Regions from separate parts of the Kitasatospora sp. SC0581 genome, predicted to be linked through region 3. Evidence: riboswitches for the same ligand, from Rfam matches in the RefSeq annotation. Region 3 holds a riboswitch; each other region holds the start of a gene.
What was found. A riboswitch is a leader RNA that binds a small molecule or an ion and turns the genes downstream of it on or off. The one in region 3 is predicted to bind cobalamin.

Region 1 (5,802 bases), on a different contig from region 3:
GCTCGGCGGGCACGAAGTGGTCGGCGAGCCCGCACAGCAGCGCGTCCCCGGCGCCGACGGATCCCGCGGTCAGGGCGAGGTGGGTGCCCGACTCCCCCGGCGCGAGGGCGAGCAGGTAGGTGCCGCCGACGTCGGGGACGAAGCCGATGCCGGCCTCCGGCAGGGCGACCCGGGTGCTCTCCGTGACGATCCGGACGCTGCCGTGGGCGGAGACGCCGACCCCGCCGCCCATCACGATGCCGTTCATCACGGCGACGTAGGGCTTCGGGTAGCGGGCGATCCGGGCGTTGAGGCGGTACTCGTCGCGCCAGAACTCCTCGACGGCGCCCGGGTCGCCGCCGGTGGCGGCGCGGTGGATGGCGACGATGTCGCCGCCCGCGCAGAAGGCCCGCTCACCGGCGCCGGTGATCACGACGGTCTCCACGTCGCCGTCCCGCTCCCACGCGTCCAGTGCGGCGGAGATCCTCCGCACCATGCCGTGGGTGAGGGCGTTCAGGGCCGCCGGGCGGTTGAGGACGATCAGACCCGCCCGGCCCTCGCGCTGGACGAGCACCTCGTCCGTACCCATCACGCGGCCCCGGTCAGGCCGCGGGCGACGATGACGCGCATGATCTCGTTGGTCCCTTCCAGGATCTGGTGCACCCGCAGGTCGCGGACGATCTTCTCGATGCCGTACTCGGCCAGGTAGCCGTAGCCGCCGTGGAGTTGGAGCGCCTGGTTGGCCACCTCGAAGCCGGTGTCGGTGGCGTGGCGCTTGGCCATCGCGCACAGCTCCGGCGCCCGGGGGTCGCCCCGGTCCAGCGCGGCGGCGGCCCGCCAGAGCAGCGATCTGGCGGCCTCCAGCTCCGTGGCCATGTCGGCGAGCCGGAACCGCAGCGCCTGGGCGTGCAGCAGCGCGGCCCCGAACGCCTCCCGGTCGGCCAGGTGCCGGGTGGCCCGCTCCAGGGCGTCCTGCGCGCCGCCGACGGAGCAGGCGGCGATGCCGAGCCGGCCGCCGTTCAGTCCGTTCATGGCGATCCGGAAGCCCTCGCCCTCCCCGCCGAGCAGGCGGTCGGCGGGGAGCCGGACGCCGTCCAGCAGCACCTGCCGGGTCGGCTGGGCGTTCCAGCCCATCTTCTTCTCGTTCGCTCCGAAGGAGACGCCCGGGTCGTCCCGCTCCACCAGGAACGCGGAGACGCCCCGGGCCCCCGGGCCGCCGGTGCGGGCCATCACCACGTACACCTGCGAGGTGCCGGCGCCCGAGACGAACTGCTTGACGCCGTCCAGGACCCAGTGGTCCCCGTGCCGGCGGGCCCGGGTGGCCAGCGCGGCGGCGTCCGAGCCCGCGCCCGGCTCGGTGAGGCAGTAGCTGCCGAGCAGCTCCGTCGAGCAGAGCCCGGGCAGCAGCCGGGCGCGCTGGGCGGGGCTGCCGTAGCGGTCGATCATCCAGGCGACCATGTTGTGGATCGACAGGTAGCCGGCGATGGACGGGCAGCCGGTCGCCAGCGCCTCGAAGACGAGCACGCCGTCCTGGCGGCCGAGCTCCGAGCCGCCCGCCTCCTCCCGCACGTAGACGCCGCCGAGGCCCAGGTCGGCGGCCTTGCGCAGGACGTCGACCGGGAAGTGCTTGGCCTGGTCCCACGCGACGGCGTGCGGGGCGAGGTGCTCGCGGGCGAAGTCCCGGGTGGTCGCGACGATGGCGAGCTGGTCGTCGGTCAGATGGGTGTGCACGGCGCGCCTCAGCCCATCGTCGGGATGGTGAAGCTCGCGCCCTCCTTGGCCCCGGAGGGCCAGCGCGAGGTGACGGTGCGGGTGCGGGTGTAGAAGCGGATCGAGTCCGGCCCGTGCTGGTTGAGGTCCCCGAACGCGGAGCGCTTCCAGCCGCCGAAGGTGTGGTAGGCGATCGGCACCGGGATGGGCACGTTGACCCCGACCATGCCGGTGTTCACCCGCCGGGCGAAGTCCCGGGCGGTGTCGCCGTCCCGGGTGTAGATGGCCACCCCGTTGCCGAACTCGTGCTCGCTGGGCAGCCGCAGCGCCTCCTCGTAGTCGGCGGCACGCACCACGGTGAGCACCGGCCCGAAGATCTCCTCCCGGTAGATCCGCATGCCGGGCGTGACCCGGTCGAACAGCGAGGCACCGAGGAAGTAGCCGTCCTCGTGCCCCGCCAGCCGGAAGTCCCGTCCGTCGACGACGAGTTCGGCGCCCTCCTCGACCCCGAGGTCCAGGTAGCCGCGCACCCGCGCCAGCGCGTCGGCGCCGACCAGCGGGCCGAAGTCCGCCGCCGGGTCGTCCGAGCGCCCGACCTTGAGCGCGCCGATCCGCTCGACCAGCTTCGCCACCAGGGCGTCCGCCGTCGCCTCCCCCACCGGGACGGCCACCGAGATCGCCATGCAGCGCTCCCCGGCCGAGCCGTACCCGGCGCCGATCAGCGCGTCCGCCGCCTGGTCGAGGTCGGCGTCCGGCATCACGATCAGGTGGTTCTTGGCCCCGCCGAAGCACTGCGCCCGCTTCCCGTGCGCGGCGGCGGTGGCGTACACGTACTGGGCGACCGGCGTGGAGCCGACGAAGCCGAGCGCCTGGACGCGCGGGTCCTCCAGCAGGGTGTCCACGGCCTCCTTGTCACCGTTGACGACATTGAGCACGCCCGGCGGCAGCCCGGCCTCCAGGAACAGCTCGGCCAGCCGCAGCGGCACCGAGGGGTCGCGCTCCGAGGGCTTGAGCACGAAGGCGTTCCCACAGGCCAGCGCGGGCGCGGCCTTCCAGAGCGGGATCATCGCCGGGAAGTTGAACGGCGTGATGCCCGCGACCACGCCGAGCGGCTGGCGCATCGAGTACACGTCGATGCCCGTCCCGGCGTTGTCGCTGAACTCGCCCTTCAGCAGGTGCGGGATGCCGGCGGCGAACTCCACGACCTCCAGGCCGCGTTGGATGTCGCCGTGGGCGTCGGCCACGGTCTTGCCGTGCTCGGCGGAGAGCAGCCGGGCCAGCTCGTCCTTCTCCTGCTCGACGAGTTGGAGGAAGCGCAGCAGGACGCGGGCCCGCCGCTGCGGGTTCCAGGCGGCCCACGCGGGCTGGGCCTGCGCGGCGTCGGCGATCACCGCCTCGACCTCGGCGCGGCTCGCCAGGGGCACCCGGGCCTGCACCCGGCCGGTGTTGGGGTCGTACACGTCGCCGAAGCGGCCGGAGGTGCCGGCGGTGGGCTTGCCGGCGATGAAGTGGGTCAGTTCTCGGACCATCGGTTCCTTCTCTCGACAGGGGTGGGGAGAGGAGGAATGGAGGCCGCCGCCTGCTGGCGGGCGCACGGTGGTGCGCCCCTCGGCACGGGCGTACGGCGGTGTGACGGTACGTCAGGACGCGGGCGCCCCGGCGGTCGTCGGCACGGGACAGCCAGGCGCGGTGGAACGGGAGCAGCCCGGAGTCATGTGTGTCGTCTCCATCCTCGTGGAAAACACGAACCACCCGCGGCCGGTATCCTGACTCCCGGATCACCGCACGCCCTCAGGCCTTCCCGGCTGGCTGCCAGTGGCCGTCATCTGCGAGGACGGACTCCCCGGTCACAGTGGCGGGACCGTGCCGGACTCACACCGGCTTCCCTGACACCGCGGACCTGCCGTCGACCATATAGTTGGACGTCCTAGTAAGTCCAGGGGTACGCGCCCGCGCCGCGCCGCCGGAGGGCCGCTCACCCCCGTCCACCTGCCCGGACACGCCGGGAGCCGGCCCCGAGGGACCGGCTCCGAGGGCCGGCTCCGATGACCGCCGCTCAGCGGCCGGTGGTGACGACCATGCGGAAGCGGGCCCGGTTGGCGGCCATCTTCTCCACCGCCGCCGCGGTCCGCTCCAGCGGCACCTCCTCGACCCAGGCCCGCACCCCCGTCCGCGCCGCGAAGCGCAGCGTGTCCTGGGTGTCGACCGCGATGCCCGAGGAGTGCGCGTAGACCTTCCGGTCGCCCTGGATCAACTGCAGGGCGCTCAGCTGCAGCGGCTCCGCCGGGAGTCCGACCATGACGAGCTCGCCCCGACGGGTGATCCCGTCGATCGTCGCCACCACGGCGGGCGCGTTGGTGACGGTGGACAGGACCACCTTCGCACCTCCCAACTGCCGTAGGGCCTCGGCGACATCGCCCGCGGTGCTGTCGATGTAGTGGGCGGCGCCGAGCCGGAGCGCGAGCGGCCCCTTCTCCTGGCCGCGGGCGATGGCGACGGTACGGAAGCCCATCTTCTCGGCGAACTGGACGCCCAGGTGGCCGAGTCCGCCGATCCCCAGGATGGCGACGGTGTCCCCGGGCCGTGCGGCGGAGCGGCGCAGGGCGTTGAAGACCGTCACCCCCGCGCAGGCCAGCGGCGCCGCCTCGACCGCGGTGAGCTCGTCCGGGACCGCCGCCAGGGCCACGGCCGGGACGACGACGGAGTCGGCGAACCCGCCCGGATAGGCGACGCCGGGGATCTCGACCCGTGCGCAGTGCAGGCCGTCGCCCGCCCGGCACGCGTCGCAGTGCCCGCAGCTGCCGCCGTACCAGCCGACCGCGACCCGGTCGCCGACCCGCCAGCCCTCCACGCCCTCGCCGAGGGCGTCGACGCGGCCGGCGATCTCGTGCCCCGGGGTGATCGGGAAGGTGCTGCCGGGCAGCAGGCCGCTGGCGATGAGCAGGTCGGAGTGGCAGACCCCGCACGCCTCCACGGTGATCCGCACGGCTCCCGGGCCGGGCTCCCGCGAGGGGACCTCGACCAGCTCGGGGGCCGCACCCGGCCCCGCGACCTGGACGGCGCGCAGCGCGGCGGCCGAGCCGCTGGGGGAGGTGGTCATGAGCGATCCCTTCGCCGGGTGATGTGCCCCGGAGCCCCAGGTGACCGCACCGCTCGTCCTGTTCCGGGCGCGCCTTTCGAGACGGATCGAAATGTCTCGAAAGAACTCGGAAGTAAAAGGTGGAGATAGGAATCGAACCCATCTGAACGGCCCTGCAAGCCGCCGCCTAGCCACTCGGCCACTCCACCCCGACAACGATGGAAACATTACACGCACATGAACACGGACCCTGACCAGAATTCCCCGGGAACGGCGATGTTTCACCCCATGGGGCTCTTAGTGCGTCTAGTGTTATTTCTTTCGACATGGCGCCGGTAGGGTCCGACGAGCCAGCGCGTAAAAGACCGGGTGCGCTAGCCTGTGCCGATATCTCCGACCCGATGGGATTTCACTGATGGCCGTTGAGGAATCACGGTTCACCCATACCGCGGAGCCGCTCTGCGGAACCGCCGCGAACCGGTGCCAGTACAAGAACCTGCCCCTGCGCGACCTTCCCCCACTCGGCGTCGTGCGCCGCGCCAGGATCGCCCGCGAGGGCCTGCGCGAGCGCCGCGCCGACGTTCCGGCGCCCGGCCGGCCCTCCCGGTTCGCCGAGGGGGACTGGGTCCGGGTGAAGGACGAGGCCGCGGTGCGCGCCACCCTCGACGACAAGGACCGCCACCGCGGCCTGTGGTTCACCGGCAGCCAGTGGTCGTTCTGCGGCGGTGTCTACCAGGTCGAGCGCATCGTGCGCCGCATGATCGACGACCACTACCGGGTACGGCGCCTGTCGGGCACCGTCGCCCTGGCCGGCGCCACCTGCCACGGCGCCGACGGCGCCCAGGGCTGCGGGCTGGACTGCGCCCTGCTGTTCCGCGACGAATGGCTGGAGCCCGCGCCCGCGCCGGTCCCCGCCCCCCGTCCCGTCGCCCTGTGGGCGACCGTGCGCGGCCTCGCGGAGATCCGCGCGACCCTCGACCCCGACGGGCGCCTGCACGGCGTCCCCTTCCAGCCGGGGATGGAACACCACACCG
Region 2 (5,802 bases), on a different contig from region 3:
CGGCTGGTGAAGCTCCAGCAGGGCTGCTCCGCCGACCCGGCGGTCCGCGGCGCCGTCGCCTACGACGCGACCGGCTTCAACGCGGGCAACGGCGCCCGGGCCACGGCGCAGGCCGTCCTCGGCCTCGCGGGCACCCCGCTGTCCACGCTCTCCGCCTCCGGGGCCGCCCCCGACGCCCCGACCCAGGCCTGCCCGCCGGTCCCGGCCACGCGCTGAACCACGCTGACACCGCGAGGAGTTCACCGATGAGCGACACCCCCACCCCGGCCCGCCGTACGCTCGGGTCGATCGCCGCCGCGGCGGCCCTCACCGCCGGACTGCTCGGCGTCTGCGCCGTCCAGGCCCCGCAGGCGCGGGCGGCCGCCTGCGGCGGCACCACCGGAGTCACCGTCGTGGTCGACTTCACCGCCGTCGGCGGCGGCATCCAGACCGGCTGCGCGCCCGGCGACCCGGCCAGCGGCCTGGCCGCGCTCACCGGCGCCGGATTCTCGTACGCCTTCCACCCGCGCTACCCGGGCTTCGTCTGCACCATCAACGCCCTGCCGACGACCTGCACCAACCCGACCGGCAGCGCCTACTGGTCGTACTGGCACGCCCAGCACGGCGGCCCCTGGTCATACAGCAGCCTGGGCGCGGGCAGCTACGACCCGGCCCCCGGCGACGTCGAGGGCTGGTCCTTCGGCGCCGGCGCACAGCCGGGCACCACCGCGCCCTGACAGGCGGAGGGCCACCGGCGCCCCGCCCCCTTCTCCGGAAGGGGCCGGGGCGCCGGTGCCCCCGTCCTGCGTCGCGTCGTGCGGTCAGCCGCCGTAGCGCAGCGAGACGGTGTCGCCGAGGTGGACGGTCGCGGCCCGGGCGGCCGGGGTGGCGGTGGCGCCGTCCAGGCTGAGCTTCCAGGTGGAGGAGCCGGCGTTGGCCGTGCCGTTGAGCGCGGTGACGGTGCCGCCGCCGGTGGACGGGGTGACGGAGGTGACGCAGCCGCTCGGGGTCGCGGTGGCGGCCGCGTCGAGGACGTCGCCAAGGGTCGCGGTGGTGCCGGTCGGGGTGAGGGTGACGGCGCAGACCCTGAGCGCGCCGGTGCCGTCGTCGACGACCAGCGGGAGCCGGGCGGCGGTGCCGGCGGTGAAGTCGGTGGTCGCGGCCCAGGCGGGCTCGCCCGCGGTGGTCGGGGCGGGCGGGGTGGCGGTGAACCCGGCACCGGCGACGGCGCGCAGGCCGTCGACGGAGGCGTAGGCGGACGGGCTGGTGTCGGTGGGAAGGTACTTGAAGCCGCCGCCGGGCTTGAACTGCTGGGAGATCAGGAAGTCGACCGGGGTCTTGCCGGTGCCGCTGGTGAAGTCGGTGCCCTGGGGGTTGATGCCGCAGGCGTTGAGGCCGGACACGGCCCAGCCGTTGGAGTCGGTGTTCACCCCGAACATGGCGTTGAAGGCGCCGGAGGAGGCGAGCTTGCCCTTGAGGAAGTTCTTGGCGGCGACGACCGCGGAATCGGTGTTGGGCACTCCGGCGGTGCAGAGGGAGGCCATGGCGGCACCCGTCATGTCGATGTCGCTGCCCTGGGCGAGTGCCGTCGGGTCGCCCGCGGCCTTGCTGTAGTTCCAGCCGCCGTCGTTGTGCTGGTTGGCGCGCACGGCCGTGACGGAGGCGTCGAGCAGCGGCTGCGGGGCGCGCTGGGCGCCGGCCTGGGTCCTGGCGCCGGCGAGGGCGAGCAGGCCGAAGACGGTGCCGTTGAAGTTGGCGGACGGGCCGTAGTAGCCGGGTTCGGCGGTCTGCCAGTAGGCGGTGAGGTCGGCGAGGAGGTTGCGGCCGGGGCCGACGCGGGCGGGGTCGATGCCGGCCGCGTAAGCGTTGAGGACGGCGCGCTCGTAGTCCGTGGCCACGGGCGAGGTGCCGGGCCAGCCGGGGGCGGCGAGCTGGTTGCGGTAGACGAGGCGGGCGTTCCTGCTGCTGTCCCCGCCGGGGGTCACGTCGGCGGCGGCCGTTCCGGCGGCGGCGAGCGCGCTGAACGCCCACTCGTTGGAGAGTCCGCCGCCGGTGACGTAGCTGCCGTCGGCGGCCTGGAGGGACTTCAGGTACGTGACGCCGGTGCTCTTGGAGGTGGCTATCTGGGCCGGGGTGGCCGTCGCGTGGGCGGGGACGGCGGAGAGCAGCAGGGCGCCGGCCGTCAGGGCGACGGTGGTCGCCGAGGCGGCGCGGGACGAGGTGCGGAGGGGCACGGGACAGGCTCCTTGGGGTGGCGGGCGCCGACCCTGCCCCGGGACTCCCGCGTCCGCTCGGGGCGCGCGACTGCCGGAGCGGTCGCCGCCCGGATCGCGTGGGCCGGCATTCGCCGTGGTGCATGGCCGGGCGGGCATTCGGGCTCGGGACGGCACGGTCACCGCCCCACACCGCTGCGCGTCAGCCCCGGGTTCGCACCGGGTTCCCCCGCTCGGCCACCGCGGACGCTACCGCACAGGTCCATCGCCCGACGAGGTGATGTGATCGACCTGACGCCCCGTTGACTCTCCGTCGGTCAGCGTGGTCTGATGAACCGATTTTTTGCCCTCGGCATTCAGGGGAAGCCGGTCCAACTCCGGCGCTGACCCGCAACCGTGGACCCACCTGAGGGTGGGTGAGCCGGAATGCCTGGACCGGGGGTCTGTTCACAGAGCACTTGCGTCGTCGCGGACTACGACGCGGTTTCGACGGCCCCGTGCCCGCGGGCGACCGTCGGCTGCGCCGTCGCCTCGCGTGTCGACCGACCAGGGAGTCGTCGTGAGGGTCAGCAGCAATCGCACACGTCACAGGAACCGGGACCTCGCCTCGCTGGTGGTCGCCGGCACCGTCGCCGTCGCCGCCTGCGGCACGGTCCTGCTCGGGTACCCGGGTACCGCCTCGGCCGACCCGATCGAGCAGTGCACGGCGACGACGGGCGCGATCGTCGCCGTCGACTTCACCCACTGGGGCGGCGGCGTCGTCCGGGGCTGCGACGCCCACCCCACGACGGGCATGAACCTGCTGCACAACGCCGGCTTCACCACGACCGGCACCGAGCACGACGGACCGGCCTTCATCTGCCGGCTCGGGACCGGGACCTTCAACGGCGGCGCCCAGTACCCGACACCGGCCGAGGAGCCGTGCGTCAACACCCCGCAGGCCACCGCGTACTGGTCGTACTGGATCGCCGAACCCGGCCAACAGGCCTGGTCCTACAGCCGGTTCGGGGCCGGCACGCAGAAGCCCAAGCCCGGCGAGGTCGAGGCCTGGGTCTACGGCGGTACGGACATCGGCGGCACCAGCGGGGCGCCGAACTTCACCCCGGACTCCGTCCGCGCCAGGAACGGCGGCCCCTCGCCCTCCGCCTCCCCGTCGGCGACGGCGAGCCCGAGTACGACCCCGAGCCCCACCGGATCCCCCTCCGCCACGGGCGACCCGGCGGCCGCCGCGGCCTGGCTGGCCGGCCAACTCGTCGGCGGCGACCACATGGAGAACTGGGCCGCCCCGGGGCCCGACTACCCCCGGACCGCCCTCACCGCCATCGCGCTCGCGGCGGCGGGGACGCAGGACCCGGCGCTGCGCAAGGTGGTCGCCTTCCTCGACGCCCACACCGACGCGTTCCTGCACCCCGACGGGCCGGCCGGCGCGCCGGACACCAGGGCCGCCGCCCTGCTGGCCCTCGTCGCCGAGAGCACCGGCCGCGACCCGCGCGCCTTCGGCGGGCGGGACCCGGTCGCCGCGCTCACCGACCACGTCTGCACGGGGGCGGGGGAGAACGGCAGGTGCACCGCCGCCGGGGACTTCCTCGGCGCGTCCTCGCCCTGGGTCCAGTCCCTCGGCGTCATCGCCCTCCAGCGCGCCGGCGTCACACCGCCCGCCCCGGCCCTCGCGCGGTTCGCGGCCTTCCAGTGCGCCGACGGCGGCATGGCCGGTTCGATGATCGTCGCGGGTGACCACTGCGAGTCCGACCCGTCCGCCACCGCGATCGCCGCCCTCGCCCTGCGGACGGCCCCCGGCTACGAAGCGGCCGCCAGGAAGGCCGCCGACCAGCTCGCGGCGAGCCAGCAGCCCGACGGCTCCCTCCTCCCGTACCCCGGCGCCCCCGGCGACACCACCAGCACCGCGATCGCCGCCCAGGTCTTCCGGGCCACCGGCCAGGACGCCCGCCGGGCCGCCGCCACCGCCTGGCTCGCCGCCCGCCAGGGCAAGGACGGCGGCTTCGGCCCCGACGAGTCGACCACCGACCCGGACGCCGTCGCCACCGAGCAGGCCCTCCTGGCCCTCACCGGCACCGATCTCACCACCGTCCGGCACAACCCGGACGGCCCCACCACCACGCCGACCCCGCCCGCGGGGAGGAAGCCCGACGCGGCCAGGGGGAGCGCCTACCTCACCGACCCGTCCCGCCTGATCGACGGCCACTACTACGAGGGCTTCCCGGCCTTCGCCGACTTCGGCCTGACCATCGACGGGGCCTACGCCCTCGCCGCGACCGGCACCGACGACGCCGCGCTGCGCCGGATCGTCGACTTCCTCGACCAGCAGGGCAAGGACGCGAGCGAGCGCACCGTCAACGACTGGACCGCGATCGGCACCGAGTACGCCGGCGGCGGGTCCATCGGCAAGGAGGCGCTGCTCGCCGAGGCCGTCGGCCGCAACCCGCGGGACTTCGGCGGCCACGACCTGATCGCCGCCCTCGCCGCGCTGGTGTGCGCCAAGGCCGACGCGACCACCGGCTGCGCCGCCCCGGGCAACTACGCCTACGCCACCTCCGTCTTCTCCCAGGCGCTCGCCGTCATGGCCCAGCTTCGGGCCGGGGAGTCCACCGGCGCCGCCCCCGCGATCGCCTACCTGAAGGGCCTCCAGCACCCGGACGGCTCCTGGCCGAGCCTGATCCCCGCCACCGGCGACTCCGACGTGGACAGCACGGCGATGGCCGTCATGGCCCTCGCCCTCGTCCCCGGGGACGAGGCCGCCCGGGCGGTCGACCAGGGGCTCGGCTGGCTCGCCGCGCGGCAGCTGCCCGACGGCGGCTTCCCCGGCGCGTCCGGCGACTCCACCAACTCGGCCGCGCTGGCCGTCCAGGGCATGACGCTGCGCCAGGCCGCCTACGGTGGACAGATCGCCAAGGCGCTCGACTTCCTCGCCGGGCAGCAGAACGGCGACGGCGGGTTCAACGTCGCGGCCGCCGGGCAGCGGGGGTCGGACGTCCGCGCGTCCACGCAGGTGCTGGGCGGTGCCACCGGCATTTCCTTCGGGACGCTGTCCCGCGACCTCGCGGGCACGCCGACGCCTACTCCCACCGGGACTCCGACAGGTACCCCGACGGGGACGTCCTCCCCGACGGGTTCGCCCACCACGACCGGGCCGGCCCCGGCCACCGACGCCCCGTCGTCCGGCGGTGCCGCCGAGGCCGGGGGCGTACCGGTGCGGACCGGTTCAGGCGGCCTGGCCAGTACCGGAAGCCAGGCACTGGCACTGACGGCGGGAGCCGGCGCGCTGACCGCGCTCGGCGCCGGGGCCGTCCTCGTCGCCCGTCGCCGCACCGCGGCCGCCCCGGGGCGTCACCGGTGAGCCGGGGGCTCGGCACGCGCTTCGCCCGGCTGTCCGGGGCGGCGTCGCTGACCTTCGCGCTCGCCTTCGGCGGCGTCGCCGCGGGCACCGCCCCGGCCGCCGCGACCCCGTTGCCGATCGAGCAGTGCACCACCACCTCCGGTGCCGTACTCGCCGTGGACTTCGGGAAGTGGGGCGGCCCGCTGCTGCGCTCCTGCGGCACCACGCCCACCACCGGGTTCACCCTGCTCAACCAGGGCGGCTGGAAGACCACCG
Region 3 (5,802 bases):
CACCCACCAGCGCGACCGCCAGCAGGAAGACGGCGGTGGGCCACCGCACGCCGGCGACCGAGCCCAGCGTCCACTCCATGACACCGCGCGCCGCGTCGCGGTCCCCGAGGACCATCACCACGAACGAGGTGTAGGCCCCGCACATCTGGCCGACCGCGATGCCGGCGAGCACGGTCCGGGCGGTGGGCAGCGACCGGGTTCGGGCGCCGGCCAGGGCCAGGACGACGGCGGCGGCGAGCAGGGCGCCGGCGAAGGCCGCCGTCGCCACCGCGCCGGTGCCCACGGCGCCGGTCACGCCGACGCCGAGGACGATCACGGTGACCGCGCCGGCGGCGGCTCCGTCCGAGATCCCGAGCAGGAAGGGATCGGCCAGGTCGTTCCCGGTCAGCGTCTGCAGCACCGCGCCGCAGACCGCGAGGCCGGCGCCGGTGGCGGCCGCTCCCAGCACCCGGGGCAGCCGCAGCTGCCAGACGATCTGGTCGTCCAGCAGCGTCACAGGCGGGTCGCCCAGCCCGAGACGGCGCGCCACGACCTCGATCACCGTTCCGACCGACTCGTGCTGCGAGCCCACGGCCAGGCCGAGGAGCAGGGTGCTCAGGAGCAGGGCCGCGGCGACGGCCAGGGCCGCCGTCGCGCGGCCCGGACCAGCGGGCCGCACGACGGGGTGGGGCGCGGTGGTCATGAAGCCGGGTGCAGTCGGCCCAGCCCGTCGGACACCCGGGCGGCACCGTCGGCGAGCAGCACGCCGGGGGTCGACTCGGAGAACGGCACCGTCACGAAGGCCTTGCGCTGCACGGCGGTGAGCTTGCTCAGGACCGGGTCGTTCTCCAGGTAGTCGATCTTGGACTGGGCGGTGTCCCAGTCGGCGTCCGCGACCACGATGGCGTCCGGGTCCGCCGCGACGACCTTCTCCCAGCTCACGTTCTGCCAGCTGCCGGGCAGGTCCCCGAAGACGTTGCGGGCGCCCACGGCGTCGAGCACGAGTTGGGGGCCGCCCTGGCCGGTGCCGACGTACGGCGTCTTGGTGTCCGAGTCGAACCACAGGACCTTCAGGCCCTTGCCCGCGGCCGTCGCCGTGAACTGCGCCAGCTGCTGCTCCTGCTGCCGCTGGATCGCGGCGGCCCGCTCCGGGACGCCGAAGACCTTGGCGACGTCGTTCAGCTCGCCCCATGCCGCCTGCCAGGTCGTCGGCGGCACCTGGTTCTTGTCCGAGCAGCCGAACGGGGACAGGTACGACGGGACGCCCTGGCCGCGCAGCTCCTCCCGGGTGCCCGCGACCTTGTCGGTGAACGCGGTGGAGTAGGAGGCGTACAGGAAGTCGGGACGGGCCGCGAGGAGGTTCTCCTTCGTCGGGTACTTCTTGGAGAGCACCGGGACGGAGTCGTAGGCGGCCTTCCACTTCTCCGGGACGGAGTCGTCGAGGTAGGCGGTACCGGCCATGCGGGACTGCAGGCCGAGGGCCAGGGCCACCTCGGTGGCACCCTGGTTGAGCGTCACCAGCCGCTCGGGCGGCGCGCCGACCGTCACGGTGGTCCCGCAGTTGTCCACGCTGACCGGCGCGGCACTTCCGGTCGCCCCGCCGGACGCGGCGGGCGCGGGGGCGCCCGCGCAGCCTCCGAGCACGCCGACGAACAGCAGGGCCGCGACGGCCCGGCCGACGCGTGTCGGACCTGTGGGACGTACGGGATGTACGGGACGCATGGAGCGCGTGGAACGTATGGATCGGACCGGATGCGGGTACGGCTGACCGCTGGGCACGTGTTCTCCAAAACCCTCGTGGAACATGTCGCGCCGTGGCCGGTCTCCTGGCTTCCGCATCAACACGCCGCGACCGACCTTCCCGAGCGGCTCTACCAGCCCGCCCAGTGGCCCTGACCGCTGGCGAAAGCCGGTCAGCGAGGGCCGCGGAACTCCGCGGCAACAGTGGCGAGGGCCGCACCGGACTCAGACCGGTTTCCCGAACACCACGGCGATGGCACGCTATCAGGCGTGGTCAGGTCGGTGGCGACCGGCCGGTGGGATGATCGTTTGGATCGTTCCCGGGGACGGGGGAGGGAACGGCCACGGGGGTCGGCCGGCTCCGGAGGGACGGGGGATCACCCCGGAAGACGGAAGAAGGAGCGGTAGAGCGGCAGCTGCTCGGCGAGCATGTGGATGCCGGGGTGGGTGGCGAGGCCGAGGGCGGCGGCGGTGCGCAGCAGCGGGGTCTCGGCGGGCGTCATGATGATGTCGGCGACCAGCGCGCCGGGCGCCAGTGGGGCCGGGTCGAAGGGGAGCGGGTCGGCCGGGTCCAGGCCCAGCGGGGTGGCGTTGACCGCGAGGTCGACGCCGGAGGGCGGGCGCGGGGCGGCGGCCACGCGGCCGGGCCAGCGGGTGCCGAGCCGCTCCAGCAGGGCGTCCACCCGGCCCCGGTCGGGATCGGTCACGGTGAGTGCGGCGGCCCCTTCGGCGAGCAGGGCGGCGGCGATGGCGAGCCCCGCGCCTCCGGCGCCGGCCAGTGCCACCCGCAGCCCGGCCGGGTGGTGCCCGGCGGCGGCCAGGCCCCGGACGAACCCGGCGCCGTCGAAGTTGTCGCCGTACCAGCGGCCGTCCGGCTCGCGGCGCAGCGCGTTGGTGCTGCCCAACAGGGCGGCGGCGTCGCTGAGTTCGTCGGCGTGCCCGCACATCGCCAGCTTGTGCGGGACGGTGACCAGCAGCCCGTCCAGGTTGGCGACGGCCTTCAGCCCGCGGACGACCTCGTCCAGCCGGTCCGCCGGGGCGTGCACGGGGACGAGCACGGCGTCCACGCCGCTCGCCGCGAACAGCGGGTTGAGCAGGGCGGGCGCCTTGGCCTGTGCGACCGGGTCGCCGAGCACCGCGAACAGCCGGGTGCGGCCGGAGATCGGCGGGCGGGCGGCCGGCGCGTCGGGGGTCGGCAGGTCGGGGGTCGGCAGGTCGGGGTGAAGGGACATCTCAGGCCTCCCCTGCGGCGGCGCGCGGCATGGCGTCCAGCGTGCGGGCGACCAGCGGCTCGGGGACGTCGCTGACGAGTTCGGCGCCGCGCGGGCCGTCCAGGACGAAGGAGAGCCCGTCGACGGCCTTCTTGTCCAGCCGCATGAGGGCGATCAGCGCCCCGGTGCCGACCTCCGGCGGCAGTGCGGTCGGCAGCCCGTAGTGGGCGACCACCTCGTGGTGCTCGGCGACCCGCTCGGGGCCGATCCGGCCGAGCGCCCCCGCCAGCCGGCCGGCGAAGACCGTGCCGACGCCGACCGCCTCGCCGTGGCGCAGCCGGAAGTCGGTGGCGCGTTCCAGCGCGTGGCCCAGGGTGTGGCCGTAGTTGAGGATGTGCCGCAGCCCGGTGTCGCGCTCGTCGGCGGCCACCACGGCGGCCTTGCGGGCGACGCTCGCGGCGATCTGCTCGGGCAGGGGCAGGTGGCGGAGGTCCCCGGCGCCGATGAAGTGGCAGCGGGCGATCTCCCCGTAGCCGTTGACGCGTTCGCGCGGCGGGAGGGTGTCGAGGTAGTCGGTGTCGCAGAGCACGGCGGACGGCTGCCAGTACGCGCCCACCAGGTTCTTGCCCTCCGGGAGGTTCACCGCCGTCTTGCCGCCGACGCTCGCGTCGACCTGGGCCAGCAGCGAGGTGGGCAGGTGCACCACGGGCACGCCCCGGTGGTACAGCGCGGCGGCGAGCCCGACCGCGTCGGTGGTGGTGCCGCCGCCGCAGGAGACCACGGCGTCCGCCCGGCCCAGGCCGAACGCGGTGAAGCGGCTGCACAGTTCGGCCACCCAGGCGAGGGACTTGCCCTCCTCGCCGTCCTTCGCCTCCACCACCAGGGTGTCGAGGCCGGTGTCGGGCAGCCACTCGGCGGGCCGGGCGCTGACCACCGCGACCCGGCGGGCGCCGATCCCCGCGAGCACCCCGGCCAGCCGGTGGCGGGCGCCGGGGCCGATCAGCACCGGGTAGCCGCGCTCACCCAGCTCCACGTCGATGCGCCGCAGCCCTCCGTCCGTACGGACGAGGGTTTCTGTCGTGGTCAACTCGGCTCCCAGGGCTGGTCGGTGAGGTGGTGTGCGGTGCGGTGTCGCTCGGTGGGTGGGGGGCACGGGCACGGCTTCAGGCCGCGGGCTGCAGCCGCGCCAGCGCGAGGGCGCCGTGCAGCGAGGACAGCCCGCCGAGCACGGCCGGCCGGATCGCGGGGACCGGGCCGCCGGGGCGGGCCAGCGCGGCGGCGTGCGCCTCCACCCGCGCCGTGAAGCCGGGCAGCCCGTCGGCGAACCCGCCGCCCAGCACGGTCAGTTCGGGGTGGAACAGCTCGCCGAGCGAGACGGCCGCGGCCGCCAGCGCGGCGCAGGTCTCCTCGACGGCCTCCACCGCCCACGGCGCGCCCTCGGCCAGCCCGGACCGCAGCTCCGGGTACTCGACCGGCGCGCCGCGCAGCAGTTCCGCGCGCCGCAGGGTCGCCGGACCGGAGGCGGTGGCCTGCAGGCAGCCGCGCCGCCCGCAGTCGCAGACCGGGCCCCGGCGGTCGACGATCAGGTGCCCCGCCTCGCAGGAGCCGCGCCCCGGGCCCGGCAGCGGCGCGCCCCCGTGCACGACACCGCCGCCGACGCCCGTCCCGACACCCAGGTAGACCACGTGCCCGGACCCGGCGTGCACCGCCTCGGCGAGCGCGGCGAGGTCACCGTCGTCCGCCCAGGCCAGGGCGGCGGCGGGGAAGAGCCGCCGCAGTGCCGGGACGAGGTCGAAGCCGCGCCAGTCGGGGCGGCCGGGCCAGGCGAGCACCCGGCCGTCCGGGCCGAGGGTCGCGGGCACGGCCACCCCGACCGCCGCGAAGTCGCCCTCCCAGCGCTCGCGCAGGTCAGCGACCGTACCGGCCAGCGCCGTCCAGTCGGCGTAGGCGCCGGCCACCCGGGCACCGGGCCAGCGCAGCACGGCCTCCTCGGTGCGGACCGGCCCGCCGGGCGGACCGTCCTCGGCGCGCAGCGCGACCTTGGTGCCGCCGATGTCGATGCCGAGCACGCCCCGGGCGGCCGTCGGGGCCTGCGGCGTTGGGCCCTGAGCCGCGGGGCCCTGAGCCGTCGGAGCCTGAACCGCGGGGCCCGGCGCCGCCGCGGCCCGCGTCGTGGTGGTGCCCCCTGCCGGGGCGCCCGTCGCGAAGCCCATCAGGACGCCGGGACCTTCGCCAGCAGCGCCTGCGCGGCGAGCCGGTAGCCGAGCGCGCCGAGCCCGACGATCACGCCCGAGGCGATCGGCGCCAGTACCGACTCGTGCCGGAAGGACTCGCGCGCCCAGACGTTGGACAGGTGCACCTCGACGAACGGCCGCGGGTAGGCGGCGAGCGCGTCGCGCAGGCCCCAGCCGGCGATCATCAGCGCGCCCGGGTTCACGATCGCCCCGACGGAGCCGTCCCAGGCGTCCTGCACCGCCTCGATCAGCTGGCCCTCGGACTCGCGCTGGACGGAGACCACCTTCCAGCCCCGGCCGGCCACCTCGGCGGCGACCGCGGCCTCGATGTCGGCCAGGGTGTCGGTGCCGTAGACCTCCGGCTCGCGGCGGCCGAGAATCCCGAGATTGGGGCCGTTCAGCAATAGCAGTTCGCTCATATTCCGGTTATAGCAGCGAATTCCCCGGACGAACCCGGAGAGGGTTGCCGAACTGCAGGACAAGGGCTTTGTAGGGGGGTGCGTAGGGGAGGTGACGGGCCGCATTTCCTGGGTTAGCGTCCCGTTCCACGGTCCCCCCGACAGGAAAGGCTGCGCGGAATCATGAGTGCCCAAGGACGTCCGGCCCCGGAGTTCCCGGTCTGGCCCCAGTACGACGAT

Region 1: another riboswitch for cobalamin. It lies ahead of ACLWS4_RS30370 (CoA-acylating methylmalonate-semialdehyde dehydrogenase); the one in region 3 lies ahead of ACLWS4_RS31965 (ABC transporter substrate-binding protein).
Region 2: another riboswitch for cobalamin. It lies ahead of ACLWS4_RS34285 (prenyltransferase/squalene oxidase repeat-containing protein); the one in region 3 lies ahead of ACLWS4_RS31965 (ABC transporter substrate-binding protein).

Annotation. Positions count from the first base shown of each region.
Region 1 covers NZ_JBLRWA010000029.1:1,789-7,590, forward strand. Annotated here, with positions in the region: gene ACLWS4_RS30360 (enoyl-CoA hydratase/isomerase family protein) at 1-568, opposite strand, end outside; gene ACLWS4_RS30365 (acyl-CoA dehydrogenase family protein) at 568-1,710, opposite strand; gene ACLWS4_RS30370 (CoA-acylating methylmalonate-semialdehyde dehydrogenase) at 1,719-3,218, opposite strand; cobalamin riboswitch at 3,428-3,619, opposite strand; gene ACLWS4_RS30375 (alcohol dehydrogenase catalytic domain-containing protein) at 3,746-4,789, opposite strand; tRNA gene ACLWS4_RS30380 (tRNA-Cys) at 4,907-4,977, opposite strand; gene ACLWS4_RS30385 (hypothetical protein) at 5,184-5,802, shown strand, end outside.
Region 2 covers NZ_JBLRWA010000039.1:29,196-34,997, forward strand. Annotated here, with positions in the region: gene ACLWS4_RS34270 (prenyltransferase/squalene oxidase repeat-containing protein) at 1-216, shown strand, start outside; gene ACLWS4_RS34275 (flagellar hook-length control protein FliK) at 246-716, shown strand; gene ACLWS4_RS34280 (hypothetical protein) at 801-2,213, opposite strand; cobalamin riboswitch at 2,346-2,422, opposite strand; cobalamin riboswitch at 2,501-2,645, shown strand; gene ACLWS4_RS34285 (prenyltransferase/squalene oxidase repeat-containing protein) at 2,752-5,547, shown strand; gene ACLWS4_RS34290 (hypothetical protein) at 5,544-5,802, shown strand, end outside.
Region 3 covers NZ_JBLRWA010000032.1:71,616-77,417, reverse strand. Annotated here, with positions in the region: gene ACLWS4_RS31970 (FecCD family ABC transporter permease) at 1-682, opposite strand, end outside; gene ACLWS4_RS31965 (ABC transporter substrate-binding protein) at 679-1,701, opposite strand; cobalamin riboswitch at 1,778-1,984, opposite strand; gene ACLWS4_RS31960 (shikimate dehydrogenase family protein) at 2,097-2,951, opposite strand; gene ACLWS4_RS31955 (3-dehydroquinate synthase family protein) at 2,953-4,017, opposite strand; gene ACLWS4_RS31950 (ROK family protein) at 4,094-4,999, opposite strand; gene ACLWS4_RS31945 (type II 3-dehydroquinate dehydratase) at 5,143-5,583, opposite strand; gene ACLWS4_RS31940 (DegT/DnrJ/EryC1/StrS family aminotransferase) at 5,746-5,802, shown strand, end outside.